Regions from separate parts of the Cupriavidus sp. IK-TO18 genome, predicted to be linked through region 2. Evidence: predicted binding sites of a transcription regulator. Region 2 holds the regulator's gene; the other holds the start of a gene.

Region 1 (4,407 bases), on a different contig from region 2:
GCGCTGCGCCAGCGGGATGCGCGAACGGAAATAGTCCAGCCCGGCGGCCTCGATCCATGGGTAATGCGTGGGCCAGCCCGCCAGCCGCTCCTTGTGGATCTCCGGCGCAAACATCTCGGTCAGCGACGAGCACACCGCTTCCTGCCACGGCGCGCGGCGGCCGAAGTTGACGTAAGCGTCGACGGCAAAGCGCACGCCCGGCAGCACGTGCCGCTGGTCCAGCAGCGCGTCACGCTCCAGCCCGACGGCCTGGCCCAGCCGCAGCCAGGCTTCGATGCCGCCAGGCACGATGTCGGTGCCGTCATGGTCGAGGATGCGCACGATCCATTGCCGGCGCGTGTCGCGGTCGGGGCAGTTGGACAGGATCGCAGCATCCTTCAGCGGGATATTCGCCTGGTAGTAGAAGCGGTTTGCCACCCACGCGCGGATCTGCGCGGGCGAACACTCCCCCGCGGCCATGCGCCGGTTGAACGGATGGTGGATGTGGTAGCCGCTTTCCTTGGCACGCAGGCGGGCCTCGAACTCCGCGGGGCTCCATGCAATGGGATGTGTCATAGCGCGATCTCCATGCCGTCGCAGGCCAGCTCGATGCCGTGCCGCGCCAGCTCGGCGCGTTCGGGCGAGTCTTCCACCAGCACGGGGTTGGTGTTGTTGATGTGGATAAGGATCTTGCGGGCGGCGGGCAGCCGGTCGAGGATTTCGATCATGCCGCCGGGGCCGGACAGCGGCAGGTGGCCCATGTCGGCGGCGGCCTTGGCGGAGAAGCCGAGCGCCTGCATCTCGTCCTCGCGCCAGAAGGTGCCGTCGACCAGCACGACGTCGGCGTCGCGCAGTTCCGCAAAGACGCGGTCGTCGACGCTGCCGAGGCCGGGCGCATAGAATGCGCGGCGGCCGCTGCGGCAGTCTTCGATGCGCAGGCCGATGTTGTCGCCGGCGCGCGGGGCGTTGCGGCTGGGGGAATAGGGCGGGGCCTTGCTTTGCAGCGGCACGGCAGTGAGCCGCATGCCCGCCAGCGGCGGCACGGTGAACGGCGTGCCGTCGCAAGGCAGCGCGTGCGTCTGCACGCCGCAGTAGTGCGACAGCATGCGGGTCAGCGGAAAGGCCGCGCCAAGGTCGTCGAGGACCGCCGCGGTCGCATAGAGCGGCAAGGCGTGGCAGTGCTCGCGCAGCATCAGCAGGCCGGTGACGTGGTCGATCTGCGCGTCCATCAGCAGCACCGCCGCGATGGCGCTGTCGCGCGGCGCGCGCGCCGGCTGCAGCGCCGGTGTCTGGCGTAGCTGCTGCAGGATGTCGGGCGAGGCGTTGACCAGGATCGCGTCCGGCCCGTCGCCGGACAGCGCGATCGACGACTGCGTGCGCGGCGTGGCGCGCACGGTGCCGCGGCGCACGCCGTCGCAGTTGTGGCAGTTGCAGTTCCACTGCGGGAAGCCGCCGCCGGCGGCCGACCCCAGTACCCGGATGATTGTCATGGCGCGAGCGCTTGGTCGTGGGCATGGCGTCACGGAGCAGGCGCGCGGCCCGGCAACGCGGGCGTTGCGCCTGTCCGGGGCGCGATCAGCGGTTGGCGATATACATCGTGATCTCGAAGCCCAGCCGCAGCTCGGTGTAGGCGGGGGTGGTCCAGGTCATGTCTCTCTCCTTGGATGGCGTGGTTAGTGAATATCGTTGTGGCGCGGCAGGCTGGCTGCCGCATCCCTCTCGAGGCAACATCCATGCCCGGGATTTCCTCGCATCATGCCGCCGGGTGAAGGCCTGGCCGAAGCCCGTGCGCGCCTGCTCCCTGTGTCACGACTGTTTCAAAATGGGACACCTGTCCAGGAACGGGACACCACTGCATCGTGGCGGGCGCGCTCAACCGGGCTGGTGCGGCAGCCCGCGCGCCTCTTCCATCTTGCGGTAGACCGTATTGCGCGAAATGCCCAGCGCCTTGGCCGCCGCCGAGATATTGCCGTGGTGTGCCCTGACGGTGGCGACGATGGCCTGGACCTCGACCTCGGCCAGCCGCGTCGGCTGCGCGGCCGGCGGCGCGCTCGCCAGGGCATGGGCCGCCGGCGTGGCCGCGCGCGCCTGCCGTTCGCGCAGGTCGTCCAGGAAATCGTCGGGCAGGTGGTCTTCAGTGATCTCGGCTTCGCCTTCCGCCATCAGCCGGGCGGTGCGCAGCAGGTTGCCGAGCTGGCGGATATTGCCCGGCCAGTGGTAGGCGCGGAACATCTCCATCACCGAGTCCCTGATGCGGGGCGGCACGCCGGCGGTTCGCTCCTGGCGCAGCAGCTTGCCCGCCACCACGTCCAGGTCGCTGCGCTCGCGCAGCGCGGGCAGCCGCACCACCATGCCGTTGAGGCGGTAGTACAGGTCCTCGCGGAACTGCCCGCCGGCGACCATCTCGCGCAGGTTGCGGTTGGTGGCGCACACCAGCGAAACATCGATATGGATCACCTTGCTGCTGCCTAGCGGCTGCACCGCGCGCTCCTGCAGCGCCCGCAGCAGCCGTCCCTGCAGGTGCAGCGGCATGTCGCCGATCTCGTCCAGGAACAGCGTGCCGCCGTTGGCCAGCAGCATCTTGCCGATGCCGCCCTTTTTGCGGGCGCCGGTGAAGGCGCCTTCCTCGTAGCCGAACAGCTCCGACTCGATCAGGTTCTCGGGGATCGACGCGCAGTTCACCGCGATGAACGGTCCGGCGCGGCGCGGGCTGTCGGCGTGGATGGCGCGCGCCATCAGTTCCTTGCCGGTGCCGGTCTCGCCCAGCACCATCACCGGGATGTCCTTGCCGATCACCTTGCGGAGCTTGCCGATCACGGCCCGGATCTGCGTGTCGCCGGTGTCCAGGTCATCCAGCCCTTCCGGCCCCGCGGGCCCGGACGGGTGGGCGCGCAGGCGCTGTGGCGCCATGACGGCGTCGTGCGCATCGGGGCGCGCCTCGTCCACGCCGGGCACCGCGGCCCGGCCGGTCTTCCATTCCACGCGCGCGCTGACCTTGACGCCGCTGGGCAACTGCAGCTGCACCATGCCCGCCTGTGCGGCGCGCACCACATCGAACAGCTGCGACATCGACAGGCCGAACAGCGACGAGAAGGTATGCGCCTGCAGCGCGCCGTTGGACAGGCCCAACTGGAACTGCCCGCTGCGGTTGGCCGACAGGAAGCGCCCGCCCGGCGTGAACGACACGATGCCCTCCACCAGCGTGCCCAGGAACTCCGCGCGCGAATGGAAGCGGATGCACACCATGTCGCGGAAAGCATTGCCGAACAACTGGTTCTCGATCATCTGCGCCGACATCCGCACCAGCGCCATGGTGTGCTTGTGGAAACCGCGCTGGTCGCCGGTCACATCGAGCGCGCCGACGGTCTTGCCGTAGGGATCGAGGATGGTCATGCAGGAGCAGGTCAGGAACTGGTTGGCCTCCAGGAAGTGGTCGGCGCCATGGACCAGCGTGGCCCGGTTCTCGGCCAGCGCGGTGCCGATCGCGTTGGTGCCGCGGGACGATTCCGACCAGTCCGCGCCGGCGCGCAGCGCCACCTTGTCGGCGCGGGCCAGGAAGTCGTCGTCGCCCAGCGAGTGCAGGATCAGGCCATCGGCGTCGGTCAGGATCACCATGCTCTGGGTGTTCACGATCTGGTCGTACAGCGTTTCCATCACCGGCAGCGCATAGGTGAACAGTGACTGGCTGCGTTCGATGCGGGTCTTCAGTTCGCTCTGCAGCACCGGGCAGAAATCCGGCGACTCATAGGGGCGCAGTCCGTAGGAAGCGGAGCGCTGGTGGGCCTGGGCAATCAGTTCGGCGCGCTCGGGTTGCGCGGGTTCACCCGCCGGTGCGGCTTGGATGGTCATTTCTGTGTCTCCTGTGGAAGGTCGCCCGCGATCTTTGCGCGGGTCGCTGCCGGCGCCTTCAGCGGGCGCGTGTCCGACAGTGTTGCGCCATGAAGCAAGACGCTTGCCAGAGTGTGGCATTCCGGGACACCGGCGCGGCGATGACTGGTGCCGCTGCGGCAGGACCGGCCCCGGCCAGTGCTGCTGCGACGCGGTTCCGCGTCCGGTCTGGCGCGTGCCGCACCCGCTGGTATGGCTCTTGCGGAAATGCCGTCAAACACAACACCCATTCACCGCAGGAGACATCCATGAACACGCAGCGCCATCTGCTTGCCTTGCTATCGCTTTGCGCGGCCCTTGCCGCACCGTCCACCGCGCTCGCGCACGGCGACGTCACGCCACAGGCCGTCGACACCAAGGCCCTGCCACAGCTTGGCGACGAATGGCGTCCGGACAATCCCTACCGCGCCGGCGCCGCGCAACAGGAAGCGCAGCGCATCGGCAGCTCGGCCTACAACCAGAACTGCGCGCGCTGCCACGGCCTGGAAGCGGTGTCCGGCGGCATCGCCCCCGACCTGCGCAAGCTCGACGGCGACTGCG
Region 2 (4,407 bases):
TCAGGTTCAGGTGGCCCACCAGGTCCGCGGCCGAGGTGGCTTCGCGGGCGAATTCCACGTCGAAGGCGCGGTCCGCACCTTCTAGGCCGGCGACCCATGAGAGTTTGAGGTCGGCTGCGTTGTCGTCGAAGATGGACTGGGAGGTGACGCCGGTGAGTTCCATGCGGGTATGACGTGTGGGGCGGTGTGCCAGGCGCTGTGCCTGTCCGGTCTGTGCCGGCCCGTTCAGGTCAATCGGTGAATCAGGGATGCCATTCGGTCAGCAACTGGTGCACGGCTTCGGAAGTGGGCAACGTCGCCAGTCCTTCGCGCATGTCGCGATCCGACAGCAGCTGCGCGATCTCGGACAGGATTTCCAGGTGCTGCTGCGTGGCCTGTTCCGGCACCAGCAGGAAAATCAGCAGCGATACCGGCTTGCCGTCGGGCGATTCGAACGGAATCGGTTCGGCCAGGCGCATGAAGGCGGCCAGCGGCTGCTTGAGCCCCTTGATGCGGCCGTGAGGGATCGCCACGCCGGCGCCAAGTCCGGTGGAGCCCAGTGACTCGCGCGCAAACAGGTTGTCCGTCACGGTGGCGCGCGCCACGCCATGGTTGTTCTCGAAGAGGAGCCCGGCCTGCTCGAACACACGCTTCTTGCTGGTGACGCTGACGTCGAGGGTGATGTTGCCGGGTGGCAGCAATTTGGCCAAACGATTCATGGGCGATGCGCAGGAGTTCAGTTAGCGGGCGGTTCCGCCGTTCCGCCGGGCAGTGTGTGGCTCAGGGGCTGCCGGTCGCCGGCAACGCCGAGGCGTCCGGCCATTATAGAGCAGCAGCCTCCCTGTGATTGTGCAGCGCAGCGCCGCCCGGTTGGCGTCCGCACCTTAACCGGGCGCGGGCAGGATGCGGCCCTGCATGTATGGCGCAGCATACACCCTGCCGCGGCCGTTGCGAACACTCCGTCTCAAACGGGTGACAGGCCCTTTGCGCAGGCGCCACAGCGCCGCAGGCGCAAAAAAGCCGCGCTACGCGCGGCTTGCCTGTTCAGTTTTGATTCAGCGGCCCTCTGCGGGGCCACCGGGCACGCTCATTGCTGCATCTGCGCTGCGGCCATCTGGTACTTGACCGCTTCGCGGTCGTGGCCTTGCACGCGGTCCTTGTAGCGCAGTACCTGACGGTCCAGCTTGTCGACTAGTGCGTCGATCGCTGCATACAGGTCTTCATGATGCGCTTCAACGAAGATGTCCTTGCCCCTGAGATGTAGATTGATTTCCGCATATTGCCGCCTGTCCTTTTCCTTGTGATTGTCGACAGAGAGCAGCACGCTAACGCCAATGACCTGATCGAAATGCCTGACGATTCGCTCCAGCTTCGTTTCCACGTACTCACGCAACGGCGGCGTGATGTCAAGGTGGTGTCCACTGATCTTGAAGTTCATAGCGCTTCTCCTTCTGAAAGAGCCTCACCAGGCAGGCGGTGGGCTCGGCTACAAAGACTTGCGGAGATTCACTGCGGGGATCTTCAGGGCTTCGCGATATTTGGCTACGGTGCGTCGTGCGACAACGAAGCCTTGCTCACCCAGCAGTTCGGCGATGCGACTGTCGGAAAGGGGATTCCTCGGGTCTTCGGCTCCTATCAGTTGCTTGATCAAGGCGCGGATGGCCGTTGATGAAGCCGCGCCACCGGTCTCGGTGGACACGTGGCTGCCGAAGAAGTACTTCAGTTCGAAAGTACCCATCGGCGTTGCCATGTATTTATTGGTCGTCACCCGGGAGATGGTTGACTCGTGTAATCCCAGTGTATCGGCAATCTCCCGCAAAACCAAGGGGCGCATGGCGATTTCGCCGTGCGTGAAAAAGTTCTTTTGACGCTCGACAATGGCCTGCGAGACACGCAGGATCGTGTCGAACCTTTGCTGGATATTCTTGATCAGCCAGCGCGCTTCCTGCAGTTTCTGCTGCAGGCCTGCGGTACCCGACTCGCCCTTGGCGCCGCGCAGGATCTGCGCGTACATGTCATTGATGCGCAGCCGCGGCATCACATCCGGATTGAGCTGCGCGATCCAGCCGCTGCCGCTCTTGCGCACGAACACATCGGGCACGACGAAGTCGGCTTCGGGGCGGCTGTATGCGTGGCCCGGGTAGGGTGCCAGCGAGCGGATCAGTTCATGCGCGGCCTTGAGTGCAGGCTCGTCTACCTGCAGCGCTTTTTTCAGGCGCGTGTAGTCGCGCACGGCCAGCAGCTCGAGGTGGTTATGCACGATGTTCAGCGCCAGCTCGCGCTGCGGATGCTGCAGCCGGCGCAATTGCAGGCCCAGGCACTCGGCCGCGTTGCGCGCGCCGACGCCCGGCGGGTCGAAGCTCTGCAGCAGCGTCAGCATCGCTTGTACTTCCTCGATCTCGAATTCGAGTTCTTCGGGCAGTTCGGCGCAGATCTCTTCGAGCGTCGCGCTCAGGTAGCCGTCGTCGTCGAGCGATTCGATCAGGAAGATGGCCAGGCCCTTGTCGCGCACCGAGATCTTCAGCGGCGTGAGCTGTTCCATCAGGTATTCGCGCAGCGTGGGCTCGGCCTCACGCAGCTGCATCGGCGTCTTCTCGTCTTCGTCGCCTTGCGGGCGGCGCGCGAAATCGTCGAGGCTCCAGTCGCCGCCATAGTCGTCGCCGCTGTTGCTGTCGCCGTAGCTGTCGTCATCGCCCGCGCCCTCGGCGCGCGCCTCGCCGTTGCCTTGCGGTTCGGCCGGTGCCGGCGCGGGCGCGCTCTGCAGGTTGACCGAGCCATCGGCGGCCACGCGCAGCGGGCTTTCGATCCAGTCGTTCTCGCGTTCGAGCAGGGGGTTTTCCGTGAGCGCCTGTTCGACTTCCTGCTGCAATTCCAGCGTCGAAAGCTGCAACAGCCTGATCGACTGCTGCAGTTGCGGCGTCAGTGCCAGGTGCTGGGAGAGGCGGAGCTGTAGCGACGGTTTCATGCGACCTATTTTATGCGCATCTTTCCGTTGTTGGAACGGAAATTGCTATCGATGTCGCGGCTTGATCGACGCCGGCAGTGGGCTGTCCCACATGCAGATGATGGGGGTGAAACCAGGCAGAATCAATGGCCTGCCGCCGCGGGCAGGCCAGTACATCACATGCGGAAGTTTTCGCCCAGGTAGACGCGCCGCACCGATTCGTTGGCGATGATCTCTTCGGGCCGCCCGGCGGCAAGCACGGTGCCTTCGCTGATGATGTACGCGTGGTCGCAGATGCCAAGCGTCTCGCGCACGTTGTGGTCGGTGATCAGCACGCCGATGTTGCGCGCCTTCAGGAAGCTGACGATGCGCTGGATCTCGCCCACTGCGATCGGGTCCACGCCGGCGAACGGTTCATCCAGCAGGATGAAGCGCGGCGACGATGCCAGCGCGCGCGCGATTTCCACGCGGCGGCGTTCGCCGCCCGACAGCGACAGCGCCGGGTTGTTGCGCAGGTGCGCGATCTGCAGGTCGTCGAGCAGCGCGTCGAGCCTGCGGTCGATCTCGGCCCTGGCCAGCGGCTTGCCGTTTTCCACCTGCAGCTCGAGCACGGCGCGGATGTTTTCCTCGACGTTGAGCTTGCGGAAGACCGATGCTTCCTGCGGCAGGTAAGACAGGCCCATGCGCGCGCGTTCGTGGATCGGCAGGCCGCTGATGTGGTCGCCGTCGAGCACGATATCGCCCTCGTCCAGGTTCACCAGCCCCACGATCATGTAGAACGAGGTGGTCTTGCCCGCGCCGTTGGGGCCGAGCAGGCCAACCACTTCGCCGCTCTTCACGTCCAGCGAGACATCCTTGACCACCGTGCGCGAGCCATAGCGCTTCTTCAGGTGGCGCACGACCAGCGTGCTGCCGCCTTCGAGGACGGCCGTGGCTTGGACGGAAGGCTTTTCGGCGATGGTGGCGGTATCGGTCATTGGCAGTCTGGCGTTCAGCGTTTCAGGCGGGGAGGCGGTCCTTGCAAGGCATCGGTCCCCGCGAGGCGTCAGGGTTTGTTGGCGGGCGCGGGCGCCGGCTTCAGGTCCAGCGGCGAGCCGCTGCCCGAACCCTGCGCATTCGGGTTCTGCCGCGGCGACAGCACCGCGCGCACGCGGCCCGACGGATTGGCGGCCGAGGTGTTGTCGCTGCCGCCGGCAGCGGTGTAAAACTCCTTGCGGCTGTCGTAGGTCAGCACCGCGCCGCGGATCTCGTCGAGCATCTTGGCGCCCTGCAGGCGCGCCATGCGCGCGTTGCCGATCAGCTTGGACAGCTCCTGCTTGCCGTCGTATTCGATGCGGTCGCCCCAGCCGTCGATGTATTCGTCGACGCCCTCGCGCTTCTGCCGGATATAGGCCTGCTTGCCAGCCTTGGCGGTGGCCACCGCGAACTGGTAGCCCTCGGGGTCGGTGCGCAGCTCGGCCGCATCCGACTTCAGGATCATCGTG

The links. The regulator sigma-54, encoded in region 2, starts transcription at its own class of promoters, with help from an activator protein. The targets are predictions, from matches to a motif close to TGGCANGNAANCTGCTTT.
Region 1: a site for sigma-54 is predicted at 1,701-1,718, ahead of pqqA (pyrroloquinoline quinone precursor peptide PqqA). Genes of this name have one in related genera too.

What each region holds. Positions count from the first base shown of each region.
Region 1 covers NZ_JADGMP010000034.1:4,760-9,166, reverse strand. Annotated here, with positions in the region: gene pqqC (pyrroloquinoline-quinone synthase PqqC) at 1-555, opposite strand, end outside; gene pqqB (pyrroloquinoline quinone biosynthesis protein PqqB) at 552-1,469, opposite strand; gene pqqA (pyrroloquinoline quinone precursor peptide PqqA) at 1,555-1,629, opposite strand; gene IPF36_RS26245 (sigma-54-dependent Fis family transcriptional regulator) at 1,852-3,828, opposite strand; gene pedF (cytochrome c-550 PedF) at 4,116-4,407, shown strand, end outside.
Region 2 covers NZ_JADGMP010000030.1:101,069-105,475, forward strand. Annotated here, with positions in the region: gene hprK (HPr(Ser) kinase/phosphatase) at 1-163, opposite strand, end outside; gene ptsN (PTS IIA-like nitrogen regulatory protein PtsN) at 243-698, opposite strand; gene raiA (ribosome-associated translation inhibitor RaiA) at 1,067-1,417, opposite strand; gene IPF36_RS23095 (RNA polymerase factor sigma-54) at 1,466-2,944, opposite strand; gene lptB (LPS export ABC transporter ATP-binding protein) at 3,100-3,900, opposite strand; gene lptA (lipopolysaccharide transport periplasmic protein LptA) at 3,969-4,407, opposite strand, start outside.